Regions from separate parts of the Mesorhizobium sp. M0615 genome, predicted to be linked through region 2. Evidence: predicted binding sites of a transcription regulator. Region 2 holds the regulator's gene; each other region holds the start of a gene.
The links. The regulator PhoB, encoded in region 2, activates phosphate uptake and scavenging genes when phosphate is short. The targets are predictions, from matches to a motif close to TGTCATNNANCTGTCAT.

Region 1: the regulator PhoB is predicted to act here: its motif matches at 4,964-4,980, upstream of NKI46_RS29085 (esterase-like activity of phytase family protein).
Region 3: the regulator PhoB is predicted to act here: its motif matches at 6,611-6,627, upstream of NKI46_RS23950 (PhoX family protein).

The regions. Positions count from the first base shown of each region.
Region 1 is NZ_JAMYQI010000025.1:3,706-13,980, reverse strand. It holds gene NKI46_RS29100 (MFS transporter) at 1-845, shown strand, start outside; gene NKI46_RS29095 (MATE family efflux transporter) at 849-2,321, opposite strand; gene NKI46_RS29090 (L,D-transpeptidase) at 2,520-3,308, shown strand; gene NKI46_RS29085 (esterase-like activity of phytase family protein) at 3,387-4,862, opposite strand; gene NKI46_RS29080 (ferritin family protein) at 5,087-5,401, shown strand; gene NKI46_RS29075 (LacI family DNA-binding transcriptional regulator) at 5,429-6,454, opposite strand; gene NKI46_RS29070 (Gfo/Idh/MocA family protein) at 6,649-7,680, shown strand; gene NKI46_RS29065 (sugar phosphate isomerase/epimerase family protein) at 7,677-8,585, shown strand; gene NKI46_RS29060 (substrate-binding domain-containing protein) at 8,702-9,715, shown strand; gene NKI46_RS29055 (ATP-binding cassette domain-containing protein) at 9,802-10,275, shown strand, end outside.
Region 2 is NZ_JAMYQI010000010.1:321,060-331,334, forward strand. It holds gene NKI46_RS20085 (PAS domain-containing hybrid sensor histidine kinase/response regulator) at 1-1,063, shown strand, start outside; gene NKI46_RS20090 (substrate-binding domain-containing protein) at 1,560-2,588, shown strand; gene pstC (phosphate ABC transporter permease subunit PstC) at 2,684-4,144, shown strand; gene pstA (phosphate ABC transporter permease PstA) at 4,141-5,457, shown strand; gene pstB (phosphate ABC transporter ATP-binding protein PstB) at 5,475-6,299, shown strand; gene phoU (phosphate signaling complex protein PhoU) at 6,341-7,045, shown strand; gene phoB (phosphate regulon transcriptional regulator PhoB) at 7,062-7,751, shown strand; gene NKI46_RS20120 (ROK family protein) at 7,782-9,017, opposite strand; gene xylF (D-xylose ABC transporter substrate-binding protein) at 9,284-10,275, shown strand, end outside.
Region 3 is NZ_JAMYQI010000014.1:72,804-83,078, reverse strand. It holds gene urtE (urea ABC transporter ATP-binding subunit UrtE) at 74-769, opposite strand; gene urtD (urea ABC transporter ATP-binding protein UrtD) at 839-1,585, opposite strand; gene urtC (urea ABC transporter permease subunit UrtC) at 1,590-2,822, opposite strand; gene urtB (urea ABC transporter permease subunit UrtB) at 2,819-4,435, opposite strand; gene urtA (urea ABC transporter substrate-binding protein) at 4,546-5,856, opposite strand; gene NKI46_RS23955 (hypothetical protein) at 6,170-6,565, shown strand; gene NKI46_RS23950 (PhoX family protein) at 6,683-8,596, shown strand; gene NKI46_RS23945 (GMC family oxidoreductase) at 8,662-10,233, opposite strand.

The DNA.
Region 1 (10,275 bases), on a different contig from region 2:
TCGGCGCGGGAACCGGCACGGCCTGGCTTGCCGAGTTGATCGAGGGTAAGGACAAATCGCGCGCGGCAATCATCGCCACCAGCACCAACTTCGTTGGCCTTGGCCTCGGCGCGCTGGCATCGGGCCTGCTCGCCGAATATGCGCCCTGGCCGTTGAGACTAACGTTTGCGGTCTATCTTGCCTTGCTCGTGGTGGTGACGCTGTTGATCTGGCGCACCAGGGAAACCGTTTCGCGGCCGGGAAGGCTGGCCGATGTTTCGCTGCGGCCGCGGCTGTCGGTGCCCGCTGATATCCGCGCCGCTTTCGTGGCGCCGGCCGTCACCGGCTTCGGCGCCATGGCGCTGGTCGGCTTCTATGCAGCCCTGGCGCCGAGCATCCTGGCGCAGCAGCTGCATGTGGCCAACCATGCCGAGGCTGGCGGGCTGTTCTTTGAACTGTCGATCGTTGCGGCCGCGACCATTCTGGCCACGACCCGACTGTCCAGTCGCGCCGGCATGCTGGCCGCGCTGGCGCTGATGATCCCGGCCGTAGGGCTGATGGTTGCTGCTCAGTTTTTCGCGTCGATGTCCCTGATGGTTGCCGCCACCGCTGTGTGCGGCGTGGCGGCGGCGCTCGGCTATCGCGGCGGCCTGCAGGTGGTGAGCCAGATCGCACCTGCCGAGCGTCGCGCCGAATTGGTGTCGGCGTTCTTCATCTGCTGCTTCTGCGGCAATGCGCTGCCGGTGATCGGCATTGGGCTGCTGTCGAGTTGGGCCACTCCGACGACGGCAAGCCTGGCCTTCGCCGGTATGATCACGCTGTTCTCTGTCGTAGCGCTGGGGTTCGGCGTCAAATACGCGCGCTGAGCCTCACCCGCTTGGCGTCCCGGGCGCCATGTTTGCCCGTCCGCGCGGGATGCCGAGGCCGGTGTCGGGCGGCTCGCCGGCGGCCGGCCGGTCCTCGATCATGTGCATGGTGCGCCAGCGGCCGAAGCGATAATAGGCGGCGGCCAGCACCAGCGAGGTGATCGATCCCGCCGGAAAACTCCACCACAGCGCTTCCTCGCCGATGTAGCTCCTGAAGAAGTAGGCAAAGCCGGTACGCACGACCATCACGGAAATCACCAGAATGATCAGCGGCGGCATCACGGCACCGGTGGCGCGCACGGTCGCGAACAGCACGATGGTGACGCCGAACAGGATGAACGACCAGGACGCCACCTTGTTGATGTGGGCTGCAATGTCGATTGCGGTGCTGTCCCCGCTAAGGAACAGGCCGAGTACCGGCCTGTCGAAGAAGAACAGCAGCGCCACCAGGGCGCCGGTGAGCACCAGGTTGAAGCCGACGCCGGACGCCGCGATCCGACCGATGCGGTCCCACCGCCCTGCGCCGACATTCTGGGCCGCCATCGACGAGACTGCGGCGCCGATCGCCAGTGCAGGCATCTGGATATAGGTCCACAGCTGCGCCGCGATGCCATAGGCGGCGGCGACCTGCGAGCCGTAGGAGTTGACGATGCCCATCACGGTCAGCGCCGCCGCCGAAATGACGATCATCTGCAGGCCCATCGGCACGCCCTTGAAGACGACGATCCTGAGCAGCGCCGGATCCGGCCGCAGCAGAGCGAGGTTCGCGCCGGCGAGCCGCAACGGATGCTTTCTGGCATAAAGCACGACGAGGATGGCGATCACGCTCACCGTCTGGCCGATCAGCGTCGAGGTGGCGGAGCCGGCGATGCCGAGCTCGGGGAAGGGGCCGATTCCGCGAATGAGCAGCGGATTGAGGATGATGTCGAGCACGACGGCGAGCGCCATGAAGAAGAATGGCGTGCGCGAATCACCCGCACCGCGCAGCACCGTCATGACGAAGGACAGAAGATTCATCATCGGCACGGCGACGAAGATGATGCGCAGATAGGAGCGCGCCAGCGGCAGCGCATCGGGCGGGGTGCCCAGTGTGTTGAGGATGGCGTCGACCCAGATCCAGCCGCAGACGGCGAAGATAGCCGAGACGAGGAAGAAGAAGCTGGCGCTGGTGCCGACGATGCGCCGCGCCTCGGGCAGGTCGCGGGCGCCGACCGATTGCGCCACCAGGATGGTGGCGGCCATGCCGATGCCGAACACGGTGCCAAGAATCAGGAACAGCACCAGATTGGCGTTTGAGGTCGCCGTCAGCGCCGATTCACCGAGGAAGCGGCCGACCCAGACGGCGTTGATCGAACCGTTGAGCGACTGCAGCACATTGGAACCGAGCACCGGAAGCGCGAACAACAGCAGCGTGCGAGGGATTGGGCCGCTGGTGAGATCGCCGGTGCGCCGGCGCGGTAGTATTTTTTCGTCCATGGGCTGTTCGGCGAAGGTTCATCTCAAAGTCCGCCCGGCAATGATCGCCGATTTAACGGACAAGGTCGATGCGGCATTGGAACATGCCACCTGGCGGCTTCACGCTAATCAGTTCTCAAAACATTCGGAATGGGATATGGGTCGTCGCCGCGTGGGGTCGCATATCCTGTTGGATATGATGAATAGGCTGGGGGGATCATGTCCGACAATCCGCTTTTTTCCGAGCGCCTGAACCGGCGCGCGTTTCTTGGAATATCCGCTTTGGGTGCCGCTTCCATGGCGCTTTCAGCCTGCACCACGACCGACGTCGTGGTGCCGCCAACGCCCGCTCCGGCGCCCGAACCGGCTCTGGGCGATGCCGCCACCATGTATTCGGCGCGCGTCGATGAGGGCTTTTCATTGCCGGCAATCCCCGTGGCCAAGCTCGATCCGAAGTTCGTGCGCCAGATCGTGGACGATCCGACCGGCGAAAAACCCGGCACGATCGTCGTCGATACATCCGAGCATTTTCTCTATCTGGTGCGCGATGGCGGCAAGGCAATGCGCTATGGCGTAAGCCTCGGCAAGGCCGGGTTTGGCTGGACCGGCAGCGCCGTGATCCAGGCGCGCAAGAAATGGCCGGTGTGGACGCCGCCGCCGGAAATGATCCAGCGCCGGCCGGAACTGGCGAAATACAAGGACGGCATGCCGCCCGGACCGCAGAGCCCGCTCGGCGCGCGCGCGCTCTATCTGTTCCGCGACGGCAAGGACACGATGTACCGGCTGCACGGCACGCCGGAATGGGATTCCATCGGCAAGAACGCGTCGTCGGGCTGCGTGCGCTTCATGAACCAGGACATCATCGACCTCTACAGCCGGGTCAACGGCGTAGCCCAGGTCTATGTGCGCCCGAACCTGTCGGCCGCGGGCAAGATCATGGCTGTGTCGAGCCGGACCGCCGAGCCGATCGATGCCGGCGTGCCAAGGGATGCGGAGATTTTGAAATAGGTGCCTTCACGGCATCGCTGATCGCCGACAAACGGTTAGAGGCGGACGCGCCGGGCGCGTCCGCCTCTCCGTATACGGCTACTTCTTGGCGAGGCCCGGAAGCGTGACCTGATAGACCAGGAACATGGTGTCGACATCGGCGCCGTCTTCGGCCTTGTAGGGCGCGCCGACCTGAAAACCGTCCTCGGTGAGAAAGTCGTTATCGTTGCCGACGAACAGGAAATAGTCGTCGGGCAGCGCCGGATCGAGCACGCTGACCACCGACATTGCTTCCCACTTCTCCGACAGATTGTTCTTGTCGTTGGGCTTGCCGTCATGCAGGCCGAAACGGCCGAGTTCCTTGTTGTCGTTGATGTCGATGAACGGCGTCAGCTTGGCCGGCGTCACCGAGGGGTCGAGCACGCCCTTGGGCGCCAGCGGCTTGTCGGCGGCATCGAAGGCGCCGCCGGCAATGTCGGTGGCGCCAGAGACGTCGACGACGAAAATCTGGCGCAGCAGCGAAGTATCGCCCTTCACCCCCTGGCCGTTTCCGCTGTCGCGCGCCAGCATCAGGAAGGTCTTGTCGGACAGCGCCACGATTTCGCTCTGCGCGGCGACCTTGGTCTTGTCCTTGGCGTCCTTGAACACCGGCAGCGGCACGGCATATTCATGCACCAGCTTGAGATGGGCCGGGTCGGAGGCGTCGTAGACCAGCGCGCGGGTGTTCTGGCGCGTCGCGGGCGAATCGCCGCCATCCTGGCGGGGCGCCGACTGCAGCACAGTAATCAGCGACTTGCCGTCCGGCGTCAGCGCCATGCCTTCGAGGCCTTGATTGTTCTGGCGGCCGGTTTCGGGATCCTTCGGATCGGGTTCGGCTGCACCGGGGCCCGGATTGTCGGAGGCGAAGTTCGGCGCGCCCTTGCGCATCGGCACCAAAGCGGCGGGCGGCTGCGTTGCCGACAACAGATGGCCGTCGGCCGAGAAGCGGTAGATGTTGGGGCCGTATTCGTCAGAGATGAACATGGTGCCGTCGGGCAGCCGCGCGATCGCCTCATTGTCGAGCGCCAGCTTGCCATTGGCCTCGGGCAGGATCGGCAGGTCGCCATTGGCCGCGCGCAAGCCGTTGAGCGGATCGAGACCGGTGGCGTCTGCGCCCTTGTCGTCGGTGAGCAGCAGGGAATCGGCTAGCGTCGCCTTGACGCCGGTCCTTTCCTGGCCGGCGGTGGGCGTGGCGCCCAGTGCGGTCGGCGTGAACTCGATGCGAATAGTGTTGAGCCGCGGCCGGTAGTCGGTGGTGCCGACGACATTGTAGCCGCGATCCGGCAGCAGCCACAGCGAACCCTTGTAGCCATCCGCGCCATGGGTCCAGCTTGCGGCGTCGATCGACATGCCGGAGCCGGAGCCGAAGGTCTCGCCGAACTTGTCCTTCTGATCGGCCGGAATGCGGCCGACGCCGACCAGGCCCTTGTTGACGAAGCCGCCAACGGTGGCGGTGCTGTCGGCAAGGGCAGGGGTCAGGGCGCTAAACAGCGCCAATGCGGCGCCGAGCGACACGGTTCGGTGCAGATTTTTCATGGGATAACCTCTTTGTGACGGAACGGGCCGGAACGGCCGGATGACGAAGCCGCCGCAATCGACGATGCCGCGCCCACCGATGAGCGGTCTAGGACGCGAAGATGATAGTTGCGTGACAGACCGTGTCGCACGCGCTCCGGAACCATTTTCCAGCCTGATCCGTTGCACGCGAGCCCAAGCGTCGCCTGCGATGGCCGGTCGAGCCCCGGGCCCAGGAGGGATAAATGGGTTTCGATCAGTATCACGAGCCACCGGAAGAACTGACGCAGGAGGTGCGGACCTTTGCCCGCATGATCACCTCGTTGATCGAAGAGGCCGAGGCGATCAGCTGGTACGAACAGCGCATGTCGGTCGAGAAAGACCCTCAGGCCAAGGCGATCATGAAGAACGCGCAAGGCGAGGAGTTCAAGCATTTCGGCATGGATCTGGAATTCCTGCTGCGCCAGAAGAAAGACTGGCGCACGGAACTGAAGGAAATCCTGTTCACCACCGGCGACATCGTCAAGGCCGGCGAGCGGGGCGAGAAGAAGGTGGATTGAGGCCCGCCGGCCTTCCTCCGCGGCGGATCAATCGCTGTCGCGGGCGATCAGCTCCAGCGGCCAGACTTCGCGGATGATGCGCGGACCTTCCGGGCCGGCAAAGGCGGGAAGCGAGGCCAGCAGCATTTCGGCCAGCCGCCGGCCCATCGGCTCCAGCGACGGACGGAAGGCGGTCAGCGCCGGCGAGAAATAACGGCAGAGCGGCGTGTCGACGATGACGATCACCGCGATGTCGTGGCCGGGCCTGATGCCCATCTCGGCCAGTGCCTTGCAGCCGCCGAGCGCCATTGCGTCATTGTTGAAGATGATGGCTGTGGGCCGGTCCTTGGAGAGCATCACGCGCGGCGTCACCTGGTAGCCTCCGGCCTCGTTGATGAAGCCGTCGGCGATCAGGCCGGGGTCGACTTCGATGCCATGCCGCCCCAGCGCCTTGCGGTAGCCGTCGAGGAACAGGTAGCCGAAGTTGAGATCCAGCGAAGGGCGGATGGCGGCAATGCGGCGGTGGCCGCGCGCGACCAGCCGGTCGACGGCTTCATCACCCGCCCTCTCGAAATCGATATCGAGCGAAGGATAGGTGTCGTCGCCGGATTGACTTCGGCCAAGCGTGGCGAAGGGAAAGCCAGCCTTGCTGAGATAGTCGATCCGATCGTCTTCCCGCCGTGTATTGGCCAACACGACCGCGTCGGCCCGGCGCGTCTCAACCACGCGGCGCAGCCTCTCCTGCTGATATTGGCCGGGCTCGCCCATGACGACCATCAGATCCAGGTCATCCTCGGCCAGTCGGCCCTGCAGACCGATCAGGAACGGGATGAAGAACGGTTCGCCATATTGCTGGTCGCCCGGATGCGGCTGCAGCATGAAGGCGATCGAATGGGTGGTGCCTTGCCGCAGACTGCGGCCGGACTGGTTGGGCGAATAGTTCAATTGCTTGGCGGCGGCGAGCACGCGCTGGCGGGTGTCGGCATTGACGTCGGCGCGGCCGTTCAGCGCCCGCGACACGGTGCCGATCGAAATGTTCAGGTGACGCGCAAGGTCATGGATGCTGGACGCCAAGGACAGTTCTCCCCCTGTCTTGGCTAGCACCGGCTGCCGCCCAGGCCAAGGCTTCGGGATGATTTTCGCTGGCAGCCGATTGACATTCTACGCCATCGGGTGTGTTCTCGTAAACGTTTACGGAGAAACGTTTACGGTGATGCCGGAAATGCCGTGACATTCGGTCTGGAGGGACCGGACGGGAGGAATGCCGGATGATGAATGCCGTCCTCGTCGGCTGTGGTGCGATGAGCAAGGCCTGGCTCGATGCCGCGAGGCAGATCGACGGGCTCGCCATTGTCGGCCTTGTCGATCTCGACGCCGAACGGGCGCGGGCGAGGGCACGCGAATACGGGCTCGATAGCGTCGTCATCGGCACCAGCCTCGATCAGGTTCTCGACCAGACCAAACCGCAAGCGGTGTTCGATGTCGTGGTTCCCGCCGCCCGCCGCGACGTCGCCTTTTCCGCCTTTGCCCATCATTGCCATCTGCTCACCGAAAAGCCGCTCGCCGATACTCCGGAAAATGCCCGCGCCATTGTCGACGCGGCGCGCCAGGCAGGGCGCGTTCATGCCGTGGTGCAGAACCGCCGCTACGTCGCCAATGTCCGGCGCATCAGGCGCTTTCTCGACTCCGGCGCCATCGGCAAGCCAACCAGCATCCATGCCGATTTCTTCGTCGCGCCGCATTTCGGCGGCTTCCGCGAGGAGATGGCGCATGTGCTTTTGCTCGACATGGCGATCCATACTTTCGACGCCGCCCGCTACATGGTCGGCGGCGATCCCGCCGGCGTCTTTTGCCAGGAATGGGAGCCGGCGAATTCCTGGTACCGGCAGGGATCGTCGGCCAGCGCTATCTTCGATCTCGGCGGCGGCAAGGTGTTCACCTATGCAGGCTCCTGGTGCGCGGCGGGCTTCCGCACCAGTTGGGAGAGCACATGGCGCATCGTCGCCGAGCACGGCAGCCTGCTCTGGGACGGCGAGGACGGGCTGAAGGCCGAGGTTGTGTTGTCGGTCCGCGACGGCCTGTTCGACCTGACCCAACCCATCACAGTGCCGCCGCTCGATCCCGCCGACCGCATCGGCGGTCATCTCGGCATCATCAAGGATTTCATCCACGCCATCGAGACCGGCAGCGAGCCGGAAACGCGTGGCAGCGACAACATCAAAAGCCTGGCCATGGTTTTTGGCGCCATCGAAAGCGCCGAGACCGGACGGCGCGTCGCAATCACACAGGAAGCATCATGATGCCAAACCCGCTTCTCGACATCCGGATCGGCACCATGGTGCGGGCCAATCTCGAAGACCCGGCCGCCTACATCAAAGAGATTCTGCCGCTCGGCTTCGAGAGCATCCAGCCCTTCTTCTGGCAGACGCTGGGCGGCAAGGATTTGCCGCGGCTCGCCGGCGAGATCCGCGAGGCGATCGGCGATGCCGATGTCGTCGTGTCGTCGATCGGTGTGTTCGGCAATCCGCTGGAGGATGGCGAGGTCGATCGCGGCGTGCTCGCGGCCTGGGAAACGGTGATCGACAATGCGCATCTGTTCGGCGCCTCGACGGTCAGCGGCTTCACCGGCCGCCTGCGCGGCAAGAAGCTGACCGACAGCCTGCCGCGCTTCCGTGAGGTCTGGGGGCCGCTGGCCAAACGCGCCGCCGACAAGGGCGTGCGCATTGCCTTCGAAAATTGCGCCATGGACGGCAACTGGGCGGCCGGTGACTGGAACATCGCCCACAATCCGGACGCCTGGGAGCTGATGTTCAACGAATTGCCCGACGAGAATCTCGGCCTGGAATGGGAGCCCTGCCATCAGCTGGTCTACCTCATCGATCCGATGCCGCAGATCCGCAAATGGGCGCCGCGCATCTTCCATGTCCATGGCAAGGACGCGACGGTGCGCTGGGATGTCATCCGCGAGCACGGCGTGTTCGGCAAGCTGCCCTTCGTGCAGATGCGCACGCCCGGTTTTGGCGACAGCGACTGGACGCGGGTGATCAGCGAATTGCGGCTGGCCGGTTACAAGGGCGCCATCGACATCGAGGGCTGGCACGACCCGGTCTATCGCGGCGACCTCGAAATCACAGGTCAGGTGCGCGGGCTGGAATACCTCAAGCAATGCCGGGGAGGAGCGACCTACCTGCCGAACCCGGCGTGACCGAGGGCCGGTGGGAGGAGCCGGCCTGACAGATTGCCAAGCACTGCCGACAAGCACTGCCGACAGGCGAATGACGAAACCCCTCGGCTCACCGAGGACAAAAGGGAGGAACGTGCATGAGCATCGCAATGAGAACGACACTTCTGCGCTCGACCGTCGTGGCCGCCGCCACGGCGCTATGCGCCGCCATCTCCACTCTGCCGGCGCAGGCGCTCGACGCCCAGTGGTGCAAGGATGTCCACATCCGCTTTTTCGTCGGCGGCGCCGAGGGCGACGCTTTCGGCACCATCGTCTATAATGGCGCCAAGCAGGCGGCGGCCGATCTCGGACCCAAGGTCGACTACATCTTCTCGCAGTGGGACGTCGAGAAGATGGTTCAGCAATTGCGCGAGGCCGTCGCCGTGAAGCCCAACGGCATTGCCATGATGGGCCATCCCGGCGACGCCGCGATCATGCCGCTGGCCGAACAGGCGCACAAGGACGGTATCAAGATGATGTACCAGAACGTGCCGGTGCCGACGGTGGTGGCTGCGTTCGGCGGCGGCTATGTCGGCGCCCAGCAGGAGCAGCAGGGCCGCGCGCTCGGCACTGAGGCGTTCAAGCTCGGGAAGCTCAAGTCCGGCGACAAGGCAATCATGATCGGTCCGTTCGAGAACGAGGCCCGCGGCGCGCGCGAGCGCGGCACGGTGGCAGCACTCAAGGAAGCCGGCGTCGAGGTCATCCAGCTGTCGTCGCCGCCGAGCGGCGAATGGGCGTCCGACCCCAATCTGGCGATACCGGTGATCACCGCGGCCCTGCTCAACAATCCCGACGTCAAGGCGGTCGGCTATCCCGGCGGCCAGATGCTGGGCAACGTCGCCACCTACATGCAGGCGGCGGGACGCAAGCCCGGCGACATCTTCAACTTCGGCTTCGATACCAGCCCGCAGATCGTCGAGGCGTTCAAGGGCGGCTGGGTGCAGCTGACGGCCGATCAGCAGCCGTTCCTGCAAGGCTATCTGCCGATCCTCAGCCTTTGCCAGCAGGTGGTGCTGGGCCTGGCGCCGATGAATGTCGACACCGGCGCCGGTTTCGTGACGCCGCAAAATTACGAGATCGTCGCCGAGCTCGCCAAGCAGGCGCTGCGCTGACCTCCCAAACTGCCGGCTGGGCGCAAGCCCGGCCGGCAGGACCGCCGGCACCAGGCCGGGATGATACCACAGGAGCGAGGATCGCCATGGCCGAACGCATCATCGAACTGCGCGACATCAGCAAATCCTATGGCCAGGTCTATGCGCTGGGCGGGGTCAATCTCTCGGTCGACCGCGGCGAGGTGGTTGGCCTGATCGGCGACAATGGCGCCGGCAAATCGACGCTGATCAAGATCCTGTCCGGCGTCGTCAAGCCGACCAGCGGCGAGATCCTGGTGCGCGGCAAGCCGGTGACCGGCTGGAGTGCGGCACGCTCGCGCGACGCCGGCATCGAGACGGTCTTCCAGGATCGGGCGCTGGCCGTGCAGCAGACCATTGTGCGCAACATCTTCATGGGCCGCGAACTCACCGGCTTCATGGGCTTTCTGAAGGTCAATAAAGAGATAGAGGAGGCGAGCCGGCTGATGCGCGAGATCGGCTTCACCTCGAAGGTGTTCACGCCGCACTCGATCGTCGGCCAGCTCTCGGGCGGCGAGCGCCAGGGCGTGGCGATCGCGCGC
Region 2 (10,275 bases):
GGGCGGCGAGATCGGTGTCGAGAGCGCCGAAGGCAAGGGCTCGACCTTCTGGTTCACCGTGACATTGCCCAGGGCCGAGGAACAGACCGGACGGCGGATCATGCCGGTCGACGTGACCGGCTCACGGGTGCTGATCGTCGACGACAATGCCGTCAACCGATCGATCCTGAGCGAGCAGATGGCGTCATGGACCTTCGATTCCTGCGCCGCCGAAAGCGGACCCGAAGGGCTCAAGGTGCTGGTCGCCGCGGCTGCCTACGGCGTGCCGGTCGACTGCGTCGTGCTCGATTATCAGATGCCGGGGATGAGCGGCGCCGAAATGGCGCGCGTCGTGCGCAACACCGCAGGGCTGGCCGACACGCCGATCATCATGCTGACCTCGGTCGACCAGTCGCTCGCCAACACCAGCTATCGCGATCTCGGCATCGACGCCCAGCTGATCAAGCCGGCGCGTTCCTCGGTGCTTCTGGAAACGCTGGTCGCCACCATCCAGCGGCACCATCACAATATCACGGACGGCCGTGTGCTGCCGGCGGCAAGCAGCGGTTCCGGCGGCGGCAGGAACGAACCGTCGCCGGCAAAGCCGCCGCTCGCTGCATCGGAACGCGCCTTGCTGCAACCGCCGCCGGTTCGTGCCCGCGCCCGGGCCGCCGGGGATGAACGCCGGCTCGACATTCTCGTTGCCGAGGACAATGAGGTGAACCAGATGGTGTTCACCCAGATAATCGGCGAAACCGGCTACAGTTTCGAAATCGTCGGCAACGGCCGCAAGGCGCTCGACGCCTTCGGCCGGCTTAATCCGCGCATGATCCTGATGGACGTCTCGATGCCGGAGATGAACGGGCTCGAGGCCACCGCCGCAATTCGCCGGCTGGAAGAACATACGGGTATGCATATCCCGATCGTCGGCGTCACCGCGCATGCCTTGAAGGGCGACCGTGAGCGCTGCCTGGAAGCCGGCATGGACGACTATCTGCCCAAGCCGATCAGCCCCAGGGCGCTGCTCGAAAAGGTCGAGCGCTGGGTCGGCATATCAGGCGAAGCCCAACGAGACGCTGGATAGCAACCTGCGGCGCCGCCGGGATTCGGCCGCGCCGCAACAGCCAAGGATATGGTGCGATCGCACCATATCAAAGCTGGCGCCCAGTCAGGACAATGGTCGCAACGAAACCGCTCATTCAGTTACGGGCGGGAGCAAGCGACCGCCGACAAGAAACAGCGTCGAATCTACCCCAACGGACCTGTTTTTGGCGATGGCTCGGCCAAGATTCGCTCTGGTCACGGGCAACGCGCTCCCGTCCGGTTTTTCTTTCTCGGCATCGCGGCCTGCGGTGTGCCGGGACTTGATGCCAGCACGAATTGCGCAAGCGTCTGATTCCAGCGGCAACTTCCATTCCCACAAACCGGCTTAAAGGGTGCGGCCCACAAGACGTCTGTGCGACGTTACCGGGCTGACACGAAACTGTCATGCGACTGTAATAATCGAAGGCTATTGGCCTCAGCGGGCGCCGGTTTGAAGAGGGCGCCAAGAGACCATCTTCCGAACAGGAGCAGGCCACATGAAGAAATTCCTCGTTACGGCATCGGCCGTGGCGGTAGCGTTCGCCGCATCGTCCGGTGTCGCCGCTGCGCGTGACCAGATCCAGGTCGCCGGTTCGTCGACCGTGCTGCCTTACGCCAAGATCGTCGCCGAGCAGTTCGGCGAAACCTTCACCAACTTCAAGACCCCGGTGGTCGAGTCCGGCGGCAGCGGCGCCGGCATCAAGGAGTTCTGCAAGGGCGTCGGCGAAGACACGATCGACATCGCCAACTCCTCGCGCCCGATCAAGAAGGACGAGCTGAAGTCCTGCGCCGACGCCGGCGTCAAGGACGTCCAGGAAGTCCGCATCGGCTATGACGGCATCGTCTTTGCCACCGACATCAAGGGTCCGGACTGGGCGCTGGCTCCCGCCGACATCTACAAGGCGCTCGCCGCCAAGCTGGTGGTCGACGGCAAGCTGGTCGACAACCCGAACACCAAGTGGAACCAGGTCAATCCGAAGCTGCCCGACTGGGATATCGCCGCCTATATCCCGGGTGAGAAGCACGGCACCCGTGAAGTGTTCGAGACCAAGCTGCTCGACGCCGGCTGCGACAAGGCCGCTTTGAAGGCTGCCGGCATCGCCGACGACAAGGAAATCGGCAAGACCTGCATCGCCATCCGCAAAGACGGCAAGGCTGTCGACATTGACGGCGACTACACCGAGACGCTGGCCCGCATCGACTCCAACAAGACCGGCGTTGGCGTGTTCGGCCTCGCCTTCTACGAGAACAATGCCGACAAGCTGAAGGTCGCTACCGTGGAAGGCATCGTGCCTTCGACGCAGACCATCGCCGATGGCACGTACCCCGTGTCGCGGCCGTTGTTCTTCTACGTCAAGAAGGCGCATCTGGGCGTCGTTCCCGGCCTCAAGGAATATGTCGAGTTCTTCCTTGATGACCAGATGATCGGCCCGGAAAGCCCGCTCGCCCAGTACGGCCTGGTTTCCGCTCCCGACGCCGAACGTCAGGGCCAGCGCGACGCCTTCACCGCTGGAAAGACAATGTAATCAACGGACGGATCAGGGCGCGGATGAACTCCGCGCCCTGACTTCGCCGCTTGCCGCAACGGCTGCGGCGATCTGAATTTTCCCTGGGGTGGGTTATGTCGTCCTTGCTCGTACTCGCCATAGTCATCGCCATAGGCGTGGTCGCTTTTGTGGTCGGCCGCCAGCGCGCCGCGGCGCAGGATACCGGCAAGGTCAAGCCGCATTCGCGCGCGCATTATCATGGCTGGTGGGCCTTTCTGCTCGCGGTCCTGCCTGCCGTCCTTTTGCTCGCCGTCTGGGATATCGGCTCTTCCTTCTATCTCGACCGGCATATCCATGCCGCTTTGCCCGAGCGCACCGCCGACACAAAGGTGGCCAGCGAAGCGCTCGACGCCAGCCTGGTGAAGAGCCTGGCCAAGGGCCTGCGCCGGCTCGATGGCGATACCGCACTTCCCGCTACTTTCGCCGAATTGCAGCCGCTGCTCGCCGCCAAGGGCGTGGCACTGGCCAGCGACACCCAGGACTATATGATCCCGATCGCGGTCGAGGCGAACCAGGTCCAGGACCGGCTCGGCCTGTTCAGCGCCGTGCTGACCTTCGCGCTGTCGGTCGCCGGCGCCTTCTATGCGCTGAGGCAGATCGCGCCGCGCGCCAGGGCGCGCAACAATGTCGAGAAGCTGATGCTGTGGGGGCTGCTTGCGGCCTCGACCATCGCCATCCTGACCACGGTCGGCATCGTGCTGTCGATGCTGTTCCAGACCATCACCTTCTTCGAGAGCGTGTCGCCGATGAGCTTCTTCTTCGGCACGGTGTGGGATCCGCGTTTCGCCGCCGCCGGTTCCGGCGGCAGCCAGGGTCAGTTCGGCCTGATCCCGCTTCTTGCCGGCACGCTCTACATCGCCGCCGTCGCCCTTCTGGTGGCAGTGCCGGTCGGGCTGATGTCGGCGGTCTACATGTCCGAATATGCCTCGCGCGGTGTGCGCTCGGTGGTCAAGCCGGCGTTGGAACTGCTGGCCGGCATTCCGACCATCGTCTACGGCATCTTCGCCGTTGTCACGCTCGGACCGTTCTTGCGCGACCTGTCGGCGGCACTCACCGGCGGCTCGCCCTTCATCCAGGGCCAGAGCATCTTCACCGCCGGTCTGGTGATGGGCGTCATGCTGATCCCGGTCGTGTCCTCTTTGTCCGACGACATCATCACCGCGGTGCCGCGCGCAATGCGTGACGGCTCGCTCGGCCTCGGCGCCACGCGCTCCGAGACGATCAAGCGGGTGATCCTGCCGGCGGCACTGCCCGGCATCGTCGGCGCCATCCTGTTGACGGCGTCGCGCGCCATCGGCGAGACGATGATCGTCGTGCTGGCGGCGGGCGTCGCCGCCAATCTGACGGCCAATCCGTTCGAGGCGATGACGACCATCACCGTCAAGATCGTCAACCAGCTGACCGGCGATCTCGAGTTCAACTCGCCGCAGACGCTGGTCGCCTTCGCGCTCGGCCTGACGCTGTTCGCGCTGACGCTGGTGATGAACATCGTCGCCCTCTACATCGTGCGCAAGTACCGGGAGCAGTACGAATGACCGACATCCCCCTGGACACGATGGCGGGTGCCGTCGCGCGTCCGCGCCGCGACATCGGGCTGAAGGCGCGCTATGCCGCCGAACGCCGGTTCCGCATCTATGGCGTGATTGCGATCTCGGTCGGCCTGGCGTTCCTGGCCATCATGCTGATCACCATCGTCTCGAAAGGCTACACCGCCTTCTGGCAGACGACGGTGACGCTTCCGATCACCTTCGATGAGAAGGTCATCGACCCCTCGAACAAGCGTGCCACAGACCCGAATGTGCTGATCAAGGCGAACTATCCCAAGCTCGCCGAAAACGCGCTGGTGGCCAAGCTCGGCATCGATCCGGCCAACAAGCCGATGATGCTGAAGCTCAAGGGCTTCCTGTCGGAAGGCGCGCGGGTCCAGCTGCGCGACATCCTCTCCGCCGATCCCTCGGTGATCGGCACGACGCGCGATGTCGACATCCTGGCTGCCGCCAATCTCGACTCGGCCTTCAAGGGCCAGATCGACCTCGGCGTCGATGAAGCGCGCCGCAAGGTGTCCAACCAGCAGATCGACTGGATGAACAAACTCAAGGCCGACGGCGTGATGGCCGAGCATTTCAACACCGGCCTGTTCACCTATGGCGCCTCCAGCCGGCCCGAAACGTCGGGCATGGGCGTGGCGATCATCGGCTCGTTCTACATGATGGTGATCGTGCTGTTGCTGGCGCTGCCGATCGGCGTCGCCGCCTCGATCTATCTCGAGGAATTCGCCAAGAAGAACCGCTTCACCGACCTGATCGAGGTCAACATCAACAATCTGGCGGCTGTGCCGTCGATCGTCTTCGGCCTGCTCGGCCTTGCCGTGTTCATCAACTTCCTCGGCATGCCGCGCTCAGCTTCCTTCGTCGGCGGCCTGGTGCTGACGCTGATGACGCTGCCGACCATCATCATCGCCACGCGCGCCGCCCTTGCCGCGGTGCCGCCGTCGATCCGCTCGGCAGCGCTCGGGCTCGGCGCCTCCAAGATGCAGATGGTGTTCCACCACATCCTGCCGCTTGCCGCCCCAGGCATCCTTACCGGCACCATCATCGGCCTGGCGCGTGCGCTCGGCGAGACAGCACCGCTGCTCTTGATCGGCATGGTCGCTTTCGTCGCCGATTATCCGACGACGCCTTTCGATCCGGCGACCGCGCTGCCGGTGCAGATCTACATGTGGGCAAACGAGGCTGAGCGCGCTTTTGTCGAGCGCATGTCCGGCGCCATCATCATCCTGCTCGTCTTCCTCATGGCCATGAACATCACCGCGATCGTGCTTCGGCGCCGGTTCGAGCGGCGCTGGTAGAAAAAAGGCAATTTGGTATGAACATCATGACCGAACAGTCCCTTGAGAATGCAGTGGGCGACAAAATGAACGCCAAGTCGAACGAAGTCATCAAGATGCGCGGCGACAAGGTCGGCGTCTTCTACGGCGAGAAGCAGGCGTTGTTCGACGTCAATCTCGACGTCCGCCAGAACCAGGTGACGGCGCTGATCGGCCCGTCCGGCTGCGGCAAGTCGACCTTCCTGCGCTGCCTCAACCGCATGAACGACACCATCGATTCGGCGCGGGTGACCGGCAAGATCACGCTCGATGAAGACGACATCTACGACAAGAACATCGATGTCGTCGAACTGCGCGCCCGCGTCGGCATGGTGTTCCAGAAACCCAACCCGTTCCCGAAGTCGATCTACGAGAACGTCGCCTACGGCCCGCGCATCCATGGGCTGGCCAAGCGCAAGTCCGACATGGACCAGATCGTCGAGCAGAGCCTGAAGAAGGCTGCGATCTGGAACGAGGTCAAGGACCGCCTGCAGGAGCCCGGCACCGGCCTGTCCGGCGGCCAGCAGCAGCGCCTGTGCATCGCGCGCGCCATCGCCGTGTCGCCGGAGGTGATCCTGATGGACGAGCCCTGCTCGGCGCTCGATCCGATCGCCACCGCCCGTGTCGAGGAGCTGATCGACGAACTGCGCCAGAACTACACGATCGTCATCGTCACCCACTCGATGCAGCAGGCGGCGCGCGTGTCGCAGCGCACGGCGATGTTCCATCTCGGCTATCTCGTCGAGGAGGGCGCCACCGACAAGATGTTCACCAACCCCGACGACAAGCGCACCCAGGACTACATTACCGGCCGCTTCGGCTGAGCCGTCCGGCGGGTGAATTTTCAGGCACGAGGACCAAGATCATGGGTGAACATACCGTCGCCTCCTTCGATGAAGAGCTCGGGCAGATCAGCAAGCTGATCCGCGACATGGGCGATCTGGCAGGCTCGATGGTCAGCGGCTCGACCAGGGCGCTGCTCAATTCGGACAATGCGCTGGCACAGCGTGTCGTTTCCGACGACGCCATCATGGATGCGCGCCAGCGCGAACTGGACGACCGCGCCATCACGCTGATCGCCAAGCGCCAGCCGATGGCCAACGATCTGCGCGCCGTGGTCGGCTCGATCCGCATGGCCGGCGACCTCGAGCGCATCGGCGATCTCGCCAAGAACATCGCCAAACGCGTCGGCACCGTGGGCTTGAGCGTCACGCCGCGCGACCTCTCGCACTCCATCGATGCCATGGCGCAGCTGGTGCTGATCCAGGTGCAAGGCGTCGTCGAGGAATATGCCGCCACCGATGCGGCAGCTCTTGCAAAACTCAGGAATGACGACGAGCGCATCGACGTCAAATACACGTCCGTGTTTCGTGAGCTCTTGACCTACATGATGGAAGACCCTCGCAACATCACCGCCTGCACGCATCTCTTGTTCTGCGCCAAGAATCTTGAGCGCATCGGCGATCATGTCACCAACATCGCCGAAAATGCGTATTATGTGCTGACCGGCCAGCAATTGCCCGCCAATCGTCCGAAGCAGGACGAGACGGCGATGGCCACGCCGGCCTGATGAGGGTGAACTGCCTATGATCGCGCCACGCATCATGGTCGTGGAGGACGAGGAGCCGCTAGGCGTGCTCCTCCGCTACAACCTCGAATCCGAAGGCTATCACGTCGAGGTGGTGACACGCGGCGACGAGGCCGAGATCCGCCTGCAGGAAAACGTGCCCGATCTCCTGGTGCTCGACTGGATGGTGCCCGCTGTTTCCGGCATCGAGCTCTGCCGGCGGCTTAGAGTGCGGCCCGAAACCGAGCGGCTGCCGATCATCATGCTGACCGCGCGCAGTGAGGAAAGCGATCGCGTGCGCGGCCTGTCCACCGGTGCCGACGACTATCTGGTCAAGCCATTCTCGACGCCGGAGTTCATGGCGCGCGTGAAGGCGCTGCTGCGCCGGGCCAAGCCGGAAGTGCTGTCCAGCGTGCTCAAGGTCGGCGACATCGTGCTCGACCGCGAGTCGCACCGTGTCTACCGCAAGAAGAGCGAGATCAGGCTCGGACCGACCGAGTTCCGGCTGCTCGAATTCATGATGCGCCATCCCGGCCGCGTGTTCTCGCGCAGCCAGCTGCTCGACAATGTCTGGGGCGAGACGATCTACATCGACGAGCGAACCGTCGACGTCCATGTCGGGCGCTTACGCAAAGCGGTCAACAACGGCCGCATGCCGGATGTCATCCGTACCATTCGCGGCGCCGGCTACGCGATCAGGGAAGACTAGGATGCTGCGCGTCGCGCCGTTGCCGGCCATTCAGGCGACATGCTTGCCGGATTTCGCCTGAATGCCCGGCGCGAAAATCTCCTGATCGACGAAGCCGAGCGCGCGCATGGCACAGCCTTCGCGGATCAGCGGCAGCTCGTTGGGCTCGGTGTCGAAGGAGATCGACTTCGAGTGCTGGCCGCCGGCGGTCTGGGCGATCGCTTCGCGCAATGCCGGCTCGATCAGGTCGAAGGCGGCGGCGCTGACGCCAACCATGGCGACAGGCGCCGGGTCGATCAGCGCAAACAGGCTGCCGAGGCCGAAGCCGAGCGCCTCACCGGCCTTGCGATAGGCTTCGCGCTCCGGGCCATCGGTTTCGCGGGCGCGCGCGGCGAGTGCGCGCATATCAGCGTCGCCGATATCGACCGGCTCGGCATCTTCGCTCATCATTTTGGCGCTGCGCCAGATGGCGTAGTTTCCGGCATAGGCCTCGACGCAGCCGCGCCGCCCGCAGCGGCAGAGCGCGCCGCCCGGACGGTGGATCATGTGGCCGAACTCGCCGCCCGAGGAATGGGTGCCGGTGAACAGTTCGCCTTTCAGCACCAGCCCCATGCCGATGCCGTGCGACAAGAGGATCGCGATGAAATTGTCGCGGTAGCGCTCGGGCTGGCGCCATTGCAGGGCCACCGCCATCATATTGCAGTCGTTCTCCATGGTGGCAGGAATGCCGAATTCCGCTTCCAACATGTCGGCGAAGGCAATGTCGGTCAGTGGCGTGATTGGCGACCACAGCATGGCCCGCGCCTGCGAATCGGTGATGCCCTGGATGCCCATGGCAATGCGGGCGATGCTCTGGACATCGAGGTCCGGGTCCGCGAGACGCCGCCCGACGATTGCTACGCATTCGCCGATCAGCTCGTCGCGCGGCATGGTCAGCGTGTCGAGCCGGCGCTGTTCTTCCGCGACCACCTGGCCGGCATAGTCGATGACGGTGACGGAGAGGAAGTTCAGCGACAGCACCACGGTCATGACCGCCGCCGCTTCCGGGTTGAGGCCAAGGCCGACCTGCGGCCGGCCGCGTTTCAGCGAGCCGGTCTCGCCAGGCTTGCCTTCAATCAGGATGCCTTCTTGAATTAGATCAGACGAGATTGCCGATATCGTCGAATGGCTGAGGCCGGTGGTCGCCGCAATCTCGGTCCGCGACGGCTGGCCGGCCCGGCGCACGGCCGAAATCACCATCGCACGGTTGCGACGGCGCAGATCGTCGTGGCGGATCCCAACCGACATTTGTTTTCCTCCCGGCCTCCTCGCGCCTCATGATAGTGAAGGCGTTCGACGGCACCAGCCAAATATTGGCAGACGCCGGCAGCCCTGTCATTGTTTATTGCGGAGCTCGAAAAAATTCGGCAACGCCATCAGAATCCATCATAATCGATGTTGACAGTGCCTTATCATTGAACCAGTATTTTTTCGAGGCTCGAAAAAATGGAGCCTCTTTGTGCAGGCCTTCGGGCCGGTTTTGTCGCGCCGTGGGCGGCGCAGGGAGGGTTATAATGAACAGATTTGCAGCCGCCATGCTGGCGGGTGTCGCCATGTCGCTGGCGCTGATGTCGGTCGCGCAGGCGAAGGACAAGGTCATCGGCGTGTCGTGGTCGAACTTCCAGGAAGAGCGCTGGAAGACCGACGAGGCGGCGATGAAAACGGCGATCGAAGCCGCCGGCGACAAGTACATTTCGGCCGACGCGCAGTCCAATCCCGGCAAGCAGCTGACCGACGTCGAAAGCCTGATCTCGCAGGGCGCCAACTCGCTGATCATCTTGGCGCAGGACGCCTCGGCCATCGGCCCGGCGGTGCAGAAGGCGCTGGACGAAGGCATTCCGGTCGTCGGCTATGATCGCCTGATCGAGAACAAGGACGTCTTCTACCTGACCTTCGACAACAAGGAAGTCGGCCGCATGCAGGCCCGCGAAGTGTTCAAGGCGAAGCCCGAAGGCAACTATGTCTTCATCAAGGGCTCGGGCTCGGATCCGAATGCCGATTTCCTGTTCTCGGGCTCAATGGAAGTGCTCAAGGAAGCCATCGACTCGGGCAAGATCAAGAATGTCGGCGAGGCCTATACCGATGGCTGGCTGCCGGCCAACGCCCAGAAGAACATGGAACAGTTCCTGACCGCCAATGACAACAAGGTCGATGCCGTGGTTGCGGCCAATGACGGCACCGCCGGCGGCGTTGTCGCCGCGCTGACGGCGCAGGGCCTTGCCGGAACGGTTCCGGTCTCGGGCCAGGACGGCGACCATGCCGCCCTGAACCGCATCGCGCTCGGCACGCAGACGGTGTCGGTGTGGAAAGACGCGCGCGAACTCGGCAAGAACGCCGCCGAGATCGCCTCGCAGCTTGCCGATGGCAAGAAGACGGGCGACATTGCCGGCGCCAAGGACTTCACCACGCCTGGCGGCAACACCGTCAAGTCGCTGTTCCTGACCCCCGTCGCGATCACCAAGGACAACCTCAACGTCGTCATCGACGCCGGCTGGATCAAGAAGGA
Region 3 (10,275 bases), on a different contig from region 2:
TAGAATGACGAAGTGATTGTGGGCATTTCAGCCAATCTTCGACGTGTACGATCCGTGCAGCCGTCGACCTGCGTTAAACCGTCAGAAACTTCCTGACGTCCGCCCGGTCGAGATCTTCGGCCGGGCCGGTGTGGACGATCTGGCCGCGGTCCATGATGTTGACCTCGTCGGCGAGCTCGCGGCAGAAATCGAGATATTGCTCGACCAGAAGCACCGCAATGCCGGCCTGATCGCGCAAATAGCGGATGGCGCGGCCGATGTCCTTGATGATCGAGGGCTGGATGCCTTCGGTCGGCTCGTCGAGCACCAGCAGTTTCGGCCGCATGACGAGCGCCCGGCCGATGGCGAGCTGCTGCTGCTGGCCGCCTGAGAGATCGCCGCCGCGCCGCCCCAGCATCTGCTTCAGCACCGGAAACAGTTCGAAGACATGCGGCGGCACGTTGCGGTCGGCGCGCTTCAACGGCGCAAAGCCGGACTCCAGGTTTTCGCGTACCGTCAGCAGCGGAAAGATCTCCCTGCCCTGCGGTACGAATGCGATGCCCGACCGGGCGCGATCATACGCCGCGCTCCGGTCGAGCGCCTTCCCCTCGAAGGCAACGCTTCCGCTCGTCAGCCGGTGGTGGCCGACGATCGATCTCATCAAACTGGTCTTGCCGACGCCGTTGCGGCCGAGCACGCAGGTGATCTTGCCGGCACCCGCCGTCAGCGACACACCGCGCAGCGCCTGAGCAGCGCCGTAATGGAGCGTGGCGTTGGAAACTTCGAGCATGTCAGCGCCTTCTCCAGAAGCGGAGGAACGAAAAGTCGAAGCGATGGAATTGCACCCGCCAGACCATGCTCATCTCCCGAGATAAACTTCGACGACCCGCTCGTCGGCCGAGACGAAATCGAGCGAGCCTTCCGACAGCACCGAGCCCTCATGCAGGCAGGTGACCTTGACGCCGAGTTCGCGCACGAAATGCATGTCGTGCTCGACGACGATGACCGAATGCTCGCGCGCTATGTCCTTGAGCAGCCGCGCGGTTTCCTCGGTCTCGGCATCGGTCATCCCTGCGACCGGCTCGTCAACCAAAAGCAGCTTCGGGTCCTGCGCCAGCAGCATGCCGATCTCCAGCCACTGTTTCTGGCCATGGCTGAGATTGGCTGCCAGATCGTGGCGCTTGTCGCCCAGCCGGATGATGCCGAGGATGTCGTCGATCTGTCTGGCTTCGGCGGCCGAGCGGCGATGGAACAGCGCCGGAAAGATCGAGCGCGGGCCCTTCAGCGCCAGCATCAGATTGTCTTCGACGCTGTGGCTTTCGAAGACGGTCGGCTTCTGGAATTTGCGGCCGATGCCCATCATGGCGATCTCCGCCTCGTCGTGCCGGGTCAGATCGACCTGGCCGTCGAAGAACACTTCGCCCTCGTCGGGCCGGGTCTTGCCGGTGACGATGTCCATCATCGTCGTCTTGCCGGCGCCGTTGGGACCGATGATGGCGCGCATCTCGCCCTTGTCGAGCACCAGCGACAGATTGTTGATGGCACGGAAACCGTCGAAGGAGACCGAGACGCCGTCGAGATAGAGGATGGTGTTGGACTTCGACATCGCTCTATTCCGCCGGCTGCGGTTCAGGCCCGGACGCGGACCAGGCACCGGGCGTTGTTGCTGCGCTGCGCACGATCTTCGATGGCGGCGGGGCATCAGGGTCTGTGCCCGCTTCCTCTGCAATCGCTGCAGCCCGCATCGCCCGAGCGTTACCGCGCCAGGAATCCCACATGCCGACGATGCCCTTGGGCAGGAACAGGGTTACGGCGACGAACAGGCCGCCGAGCGCAAACAGCCAGAACTCCGGCAGCAGGCCGGTGAACCAGGATTTGCCGGCGTTGACCAGCAGCGCGCCGACGATCGGGCCGACAATGGTGCCGCGCCCACCGACGGCTGCCCAGATCACGACTTCGATGGAATTGGACGGCTCGAATTCGCCGGGATTGATGATACCGACCTGCGGCACATAGAGCGCGCCGGCGATGCCGGCCATGACAGCCGAGACGGTGAAGGCAAACAGCTTCACGTTCTCCGCCCGCCAGCCGAGGAAGCGGGTGCGGCTCTCGGCGTCGCGCACCGCCATCAGCAGCTTGCCGTATTTGGAGCCGACGATCGCCCAGGTGATGAAGACGGCGAGCGCGAGTATGATGGCGCTGGCGGCAAACAGGGCCGAGCGGGTGGCGTCGGCCTGCACGTTGAAGCCCAGAATATCCTTGAAATCGGTCAAGCCGTTGTTGCCGCCGAAACCCATGTCGTTGCGGAAGAAGGCGAGCAGCAGCGCGTAGGTCATCGCCTGGGTGATGATGGAGAGATAGACGCCGGTGACGCGGCTGCGGAAGGCGAACCAGCCGAAGACGAAGGCGAGCAGGCCGGGCACCGCCAGCACCATGATGGCGGCGAACCAGAAGTGGTCGAAACCGGTCCAGAACCAGGGCAATTCCTTGTAGTTCAGGAACACCATGAAATCGGGCAGGATCGGATTGCCGTAAACGCCGCGCGAGCCGATCTGGCGCATGAGGTACATGCCCATCGCATAGCCGCCGAGGGCGAAGAAGGCGCCATGGCCGAGCGAGAGGATGCCGCAATAGCCCCAGACGAGATCGAGCGCCAAGGCAAGCAATGCATAGCAGAGGTACTTGCCCGTCAACGCGACGATGTAGGACGGAATATAGAACGCGCTTTGCGGCGACACTGCGAGGTTGAGCAGCGGCACGATAATGGCGGCCGTCAGCAGGATGAAAATAGTGATGGCGATGCGACGGTCGGCACCCGCGGCGAAGAAGCGTCCCGTGATCATGTTTCCACCGCCCTGCCCTTGAGCGCGAACAGGCCGCGCGGGCGCTTCTGGATGAACAGGATGATCAGCAACAGCACGACGATCTTGCCGAGCACCGCGCCAGCATAGGGTTCGAGAACCTTGTTGACGATGCCGAGCGAGAAGGCGCCGACCAGCGTGCCCCAGAGATTGCCGACGCCGCCGAAGACCACGACCATGAAGCTGTCGATGATGTAGCCGCGGCCGAGATTGGGCGAGACATTGTCGATCTGGCTGAGCGCGACGCCGGCAATGCCGGCAATGCCGGAGCCGAGCGCAAAGGTCAGCGCATCGACCCAAGGCGTCCTGATGCCCATCGAGGCGGCCATGCGGCGGTTGGCGGTGACGGCGCGCATCTGCAGGCCCCAGGGCGTGCGCTTCATAACAAAGAGCAGCACGCCGAAGACGGTGAGCGCGAAGACCAGGATCCAGAGGCGGTTCCAGGTGACGGCGAGTTGGCCGACATCGAACGATCCCGACATCCAGGAGGGGTTGCCGACCTCCTGGTTGGTCGGTCCGAAGATCGAGCGCACCGCCTGCTGCAGGACAAGCGAGACGCCCCAGGTTGCGAGCAGCGTTTCCAGCGGCCGGCCGTAGAGGAAACGGATGACGCCGCGCTCGATGATCAGGCCGACGGAAGCGGCAACCAGGAAGGCGAGCGGCAGCGCGATCACCAGCGACCAGTCGAACAGGCCGGGGAATGAGGTTCGGATCACCTGCTGGACGACGAAGGTGGTGTAGGCGCCGAGCATCACCATCTCGCCATGCGCCATGTTGATGACGCCCATGACGCCGAAGGTGATGGCGAGGCCGATGGCGGCCAGCAGCAGCACCGAGCCAAGCGAGATGCCGTACCATATGTTCTGGCCGGCATCCCACAGCGCCAGGCTCGAATTGATGCTGGCGATTGCCGCCGTCGCGGCATCCTTGACCGCGCCTTGCGCATTGGCCTCGACCGCGGTGAGCAGCGAGACCGCGTCGCGGTCGCCGCGCGCGCCGATCAGGGCAATGGCGGCAAGCTTGTCGGCCTCCGGCTTGTCGGAGACCAGCACCGATGCCGCGCGCGCCTGTTCGAACAATGCCTTGACCTTGGCGTCGGTCTCGGCGGCAATGGCTGCATCGAGCGGCTCGATATTGGCGGCATCGGGGGTCTTGAACATGGTGTCGGCGGCGGCGATGCGGACAGAAGGATCTTTCGCGCGCAACGTCAGCGTTCCCAGCGCATCTCGGATGACACGACGCAGCGTGTTGTTGACCTTGATCTTGGTGATGTCGGCCTTGGCGGCGTCGCCGGCTTTCTCGCCGCTCAGCGGGTCGAGCAGCGTGACGCTGTCGGCGGCCTCACTGCCGACGAAGACGGCTGAATCGGCTTTACGAATGTAGAGATTGCCTTCGGCGAGGGCTGCAAGCGGCCGTTCAACCAGCGGATCGCCGGTGGCGGCAAGTTCGCGCACAACAGCCTCAGTGGTGGCAAAGCCCGTGCCCGTGGCGAATTTGGCGACGATGGCGCGCAGATCGGCTTCGGCTGCGTTCGACGGCAATAGGCTTGCCACCAGGAACACCAGCATGAGGCCGAGAGTGCGCAACAGGATCATCCGTTCAGACTCTTCTGTGGGGAAATTCCGCGTCCGGGCGGGCTGAAGCGCCCGGACGCTTGGCGGTACCGATCGTGGACGCGTCCACGATCGGTCAGTCCCGGGAGGGATCAGTTCGTGCCCTTGCCGCCGCATTTGCCGGTGGCAACGTTGAAGTTGCCGCAGGACAGAGGCGCGCGCCAATCCGAAATCAGGTCCTTGGAATCGGGCAGATAGTCGGACCATTCGTCGCCCATCACGAGGCCGGGCGTCTGCGACACGGTCTCGAACTGGCCGTCGGCCTGGATCTCGCCGATCAGCACCGGCTTGGTGATGTGATGGTTCGGCATCATGGTCGAATAGCCGCCGGTGAGGTTCGGCACGGACACGCCGACCATGGCGTCGATGACCTTGTCGGGATCGGTGGTGCCAGCCTTTTCGACCGCCTTCACCCACATGTTGAAGCCGATATAGTGAGCTTCCATCGGGTCGTTGGTGGTGCGCTTGTCATTCTTGATGAACTTGTGCCAGTCGGCGATGAACTTCTTGTTTTCGGGTGTGTCGACGCTCTCGAAATAGTTCCAGGCAGCGAGATGGCCGACCAGCGGCGCGGTATCGAGACCGGCCAGTTCTTCCTCACCGACCGAAAAGGCCATGACCGGGATGTCCTCGGCCTTGATGCCCTGGTTGCCGAGTTCCTTGTAGAACGGAACGTTGGCGTCGCCATTGACGGTCGAGACGACGGCGGTCTTCTTGCCGGCCGAGCCGAATTTCTTGATTGCGGAGACTTCGGTCTGCCAGTCGGAGAAGCCGAACGGCGTGTAGTTGACCATGATGTCTTCGGCGGCGACGCCCTTGGCCTTCAGATAGGCCTCGAGGATTTTGTTGGTGGTGCGGGGATAGACGTAGTCGGTGCCTTCCAGCACCCAGCGCTTCACCGAGCCACCGTCTTCGCTCATGAGATAATCGACAGCGGGAATCGCCTGCTGGTTCGGGGCGGCGCCGGTGTAGAACACGTTGCGCTCGCTTTCCTCGCCCTCATACTGGACGGGGTAGAACAGGATGTTGTCGAGTTCCGAGAACACCGGCAACACCGATTTGCGCGACACCGAGGTCCAGCAGCCGAACACGGCGGCGACCTTGTCCTTCGAGATCAGCTCGCGCGCCTTTTCGGCAAAGAGCGGCCAGTTGGAGGCCGGATCGACAACGACCGCCTCGAGCTTCTTGCCGAGCAGACCGCCCTTGGCATTCTGCTCTTCGATGAGCATCAGCATGGCGTCTTTCAGCGTCGTCTCCGAAATCGCCATGGTCCCCGATAGCGAATGCAGAATGCCGACCTTGATCGTGTCTTCGGCGGCCTTGGCCGGAGACGACATCGACAGGCCGGCGGCGATCACGCCCGCCGAAAACATTTTTGTTATTGTGGAGAAATTACCCCTCATACCGAAGACTCCCAAGCTGTTTGATTGCACCGCGACAATGCAAAGCAACTGCCGTGCCAAACGCGAAGGCGCCGCTCATAAAGATGTAATAGCCGAGCGTTATCAGGCCGTTGGTATATTAGCCTGGAGAGACAACAAGGCAGCCGGTAAAAATTGATTGAGGCAAATTTGCGCAGCGCACACGACTTTTGCCTAATTTTCGCCCAATTGAGACAAATGCCTAGTTTTTGATCTCCGGCCGTGGTTTCCGGGCGAACAATGTTGCGGCACCGCGCAAAAATAGGGCAAGCTCGCCCTTCAAACGAGAGACGTCATGACATCTCGCATCTCACGCATTTCCGGCATCCTGCTGCTGATGGCAACGAGCGGCGCCGCGCGCGCCGATTTCAGCGAGGGCAAGCTTCCGGACGGCACCTATCATTGCGAGGTCTACCTGCTCGGCGCCTTCCTCAACCTCGGCGACATCACCATCAAGGGCAATGTCTATACCGGCCCGGTGACATTCGGCACCGCGACGCAAGGCTACAACTATCAGATGAATGCCAATGGCGAGATAACCTGGCTCGGGCCGCTGGGCGGCTATACCACCGGTGGCAACTCCGTCTCCATGACACAGGCAACACTGGACGGCGAGACCGCCCCGTCATTCGACATCATTCTGAAGCAGCCCGACGGCGCCTTCACCGCCTCGACCTGCACCAAGGGCTGAGCGATGCGTAGTGCCGCGCCCAGTTGCGGCAAAACCTTCCTCTTATGTCATGTGAATGTTGCCTAAGCAGACTAGGGCAACGGTGCGCCGTAACATCCACCCTGAGAGGCAGACACCATGGCCAATACACCGTCTTCATCCTCCCCCGTCATCCGCGAAATCATTGCCGAGCGCGTCTCGCGCCGGTCTCTTTTGAAAGGCAGCCTCGCCTCCGGCGCGCTGATTGCCGGCGGCAGCTTTGTCGGCTCCTTGTTTGCCGGCGAAACGCATGCCGCCGCAGCGCAGTCGACGCTCGGCTTTCCCGAGCTGAAGCGGGTCTACGACAAGACCCATGCCGCCGCCGAAGGCTATGAGACGACCATCGTCGCGCGCTGGGGCGATCCGCTTGCAGCTGGCCTCGCCGAATTCGACGGCAACAAGGTCGCGGCGGAGGAACAGGAAAAGCGCTTCGGCTACAATTGCGACTACATCGCCTTCATGCCGCTGCCGAAGGGCACGGTGAATTCCGATCATGGCCTGCTCTGCGTCAACAACGAATACATCTCGCCCAATGTGATGTTTCCGGGGATGACCGAGGGCGATGCCGGCAAGACGATGACCAGGGAACAGGTCGATCTCGGCATGGCCGCGATGGGCCATTCGATCGTCGAGGTGCAATTGAAGGACGGCAAGTGGGAAACCGTAGCCGACAGTCCGCTGAACCGCCGCATCACCGCCAACACCGAAATGACCGTTTCCAGACCGGTTGCCGGCCATGCGCTGATGAAGACCTCGGCCGACGCGACTGGCACCAAAGTGCTCGGCACCAGCTACAACTGCAGCGGCGGTTTCACCCCCTGGGGTACGGTGCTGACCTGCGAGGAAGGCGTGTCCGACATTTTCGGCGGCGACCCGAAAAAGGCGCCGACTAGCGACCTGCTCGACCGTTACGGCTTCGACGGCTCCGACATCTATGGCCGCGGCCGCTTCCATGACCGCTTCAACCTCGACAAGGAACCGAACGAGGCCAACCGCTTCGACTGGGTGGTCGAGATCGACCCTTACGATCCTCAGTCCAGGCCGGTGAAGCGCACGGCACTTGGCCGCATGTCGCATGAGGCCTCGACCGTGGTCCTCAACAAGGACGGCCGCGTTGTCGTCTATATGGGTGACGACGACTATTTCGAATATATGTACCGCTTCGTCTCGGCCAAGGCCTATGACAGGGCCAACCCGGCCTCCGGCGCCGATCTGCTCGACGATGGCGTGCTGTCGGTCGCCCGCTTCGATGCCGATGGCTCGATGACGTGGCTGCCGTTGGTGCACGGCCAGGGCAAGCTTACCGTCGAGAACGGTTTTGCCGACCAGGCCGAGGTGCTGTTGAAGACGCGGTTTGCGGCAGATGCGCTCGGCGCCACGCCGATGGACCGGCCCGAGGACATCGAGACCAATCCGGTGACCGGCCGCGTCTATGCGGTGATGACCAAGAACAAGAAGCGCGACCAGTCGAAGGTCAATCCGGCCAACACGCGGCCGGAGAACCTGTGGGGCCATATTGTCGAACTGATCCCGCCCGGCGGCCGCGGCGCGGATGCCGACCACACGGCGGAAAAGTATGCCTGGGACCTGTTCGTGCTCTGCGGCAACCCGAAAGATGCCAAGGTCGGCGCCACTTTTCATCCGGATACGTCGGACAATGGCTGGTTCGTCTGCCCCGACAACATCACCTTCGACCCGGCGGGGCGGCTGTGGGTGGCGACGGACGGCGCCAATGATTTCGACCTGCCGGACGGCGTCTATGGCGTCGACACCGAAGGTGCGGCGCGCGGCCTGCCGAAGCTGCTGTTCACCTGCCCGCACGGCGCCGAAGCGACCGGCCCGTGCTTCACGCCGGACGGCACGACTTTGTTCCTGTCGGTGCAGCACCCTGCGGAAGATGCCGAGACGCTCGACAAGGTGCAGACGCTATGGCCCGATTTCAAAGACGGCCAGTTGCCGCGACCTTCCGTCGTCGCCATCCGCCGCAGGGACGGACAGCCGGTCGGCGCATAGTGAGTCCTAGGAAAAACGGGCGGAACGCGCCATGCGCGTTCCGCGTAGCGATCCGGGAGGACGGCTCAGATCGTCTTGGCCGACATTTGCGAAGCGATGTATTCGGCCTGGCGGATAGCCAGCGACACGATCGTCAGCGTCGGATTTTCAGCCGCACCGGTCGTGAACTGGCTGCCGTCCGACACGAACAGGTTCTTGATGTCGTGCGCCTGGCCGTGCTTGTTGACGACGCCGTCTTCCGCCTTTTCGCTCATCCGGTTGGTGCCGAGATTGTGGGTTGAGGGATAGGGCGGCGTCGGGAAGGAGCGCGTCGCGCCGACCGCATCGTAAAGCGCTGTGGCCTGCTTGTAGGCATGATTGCGCATCGCCGTGTCGTTGGGATGATCATCGAAATGCACGTCGGCGATCGGCATGCCGTGCGCGTCCTTCTCGTCCTTGTGCAGCGTGATGCGGTTTTCCGCGCGCGGCATGTCCTCGCCGACGATCCACAGGCCAGCCATGTGATCATAGTGGTCGAGCGCGGTGGTGAAGGAACGGCCCCAGCCGCCGGGATTGAGGAAGGCGGCCATGAAGGGCAAGCCGAGCGACAGCGTCTCGAATTCATAGCCGCCGACAAAGCCGCGTGAGGGATCGTGCCGCGCCTCGTCGCGGATAATGCCGGCCATGGTGGTGCCGCGATACATATGCACCGGTTGGTCGAAGATGGCGTAGACCGAACCGGTGGTGTGGCGCATGTAGTTCTTGCCGACCTGCCCCGACGAATTGGCAAGCCCTTGCGGAAACTTCGCTGACTCGGAGTTCAGCAGCAGGCGCGGGCTTTCGATCGAGTTGCCGGCGACGGCGACGATGCGGGCCTTCTGCTCCTGCAGATTGCCGTCCTTGTCGGCATAGACGACGCCGGTCACTTTTCCGCTAGCGTCATGGTTGATCTTGATCGCCATGGCGTTTGGCCGGACCTCGAGATGGCCGGTCGCCTCACCTTTGGGAATCTCGGTGTAGAGCGTCGACCATTTGGCGCCCCATTTGCAACCCTGGAAGCAGAAGCCGGTCTGTTGGCAGGAGTTGCGGTCGTCGCGCTCGACCGAATTGATTGCCATGTTGCCGGTATGACATTCCTTATAGCCGAGCTTGTCGGCGCCGGCCTTGAGCACCTTGAAGTTGTTGTTGCCGGGCAGCCGCGGCCAGCCATTGGTGCCGGTGACGCCCATCTTGGCTTCCGCCTTGGCGTAGTACGGCTCCATCTCGGCCAATGTGACCGGCCAGTCCAGCAGGTTGGCGCCTTCCAGCTTGCCGTAGGTCGAGAGCGTCCTGAACTCATGCTCCTGGAAGCGCAGCGAGGCGCCGGCCCAGTGCGTGGTCGAGCCGCCGACCGATTTGACGATCCAGGCCGGCAAATTGGGGAAATCCTTCGACACCCGCCAGTCGCCTGAGGTTGTGCGCTTGTCCGTCCAGGCGAGTTGGCTGAAGGAACCCCACTCGTCGTTGATGAAATCCTCGTATTCGTGGCGCGCGCCGGCCTCGAGGATGACGACATCGACGCCTTTCTGGGCGAGTTCGTTGCCGAGCGTGCCGCCGCCGGCGCCGGAGCCGATGATCACGACCACGCCATCGTTGTTGAGATCAAATGATGCTGCCATGGTTTCCTCCCATGAATTCCTGTTTGCGGGGTTTCAGAACGA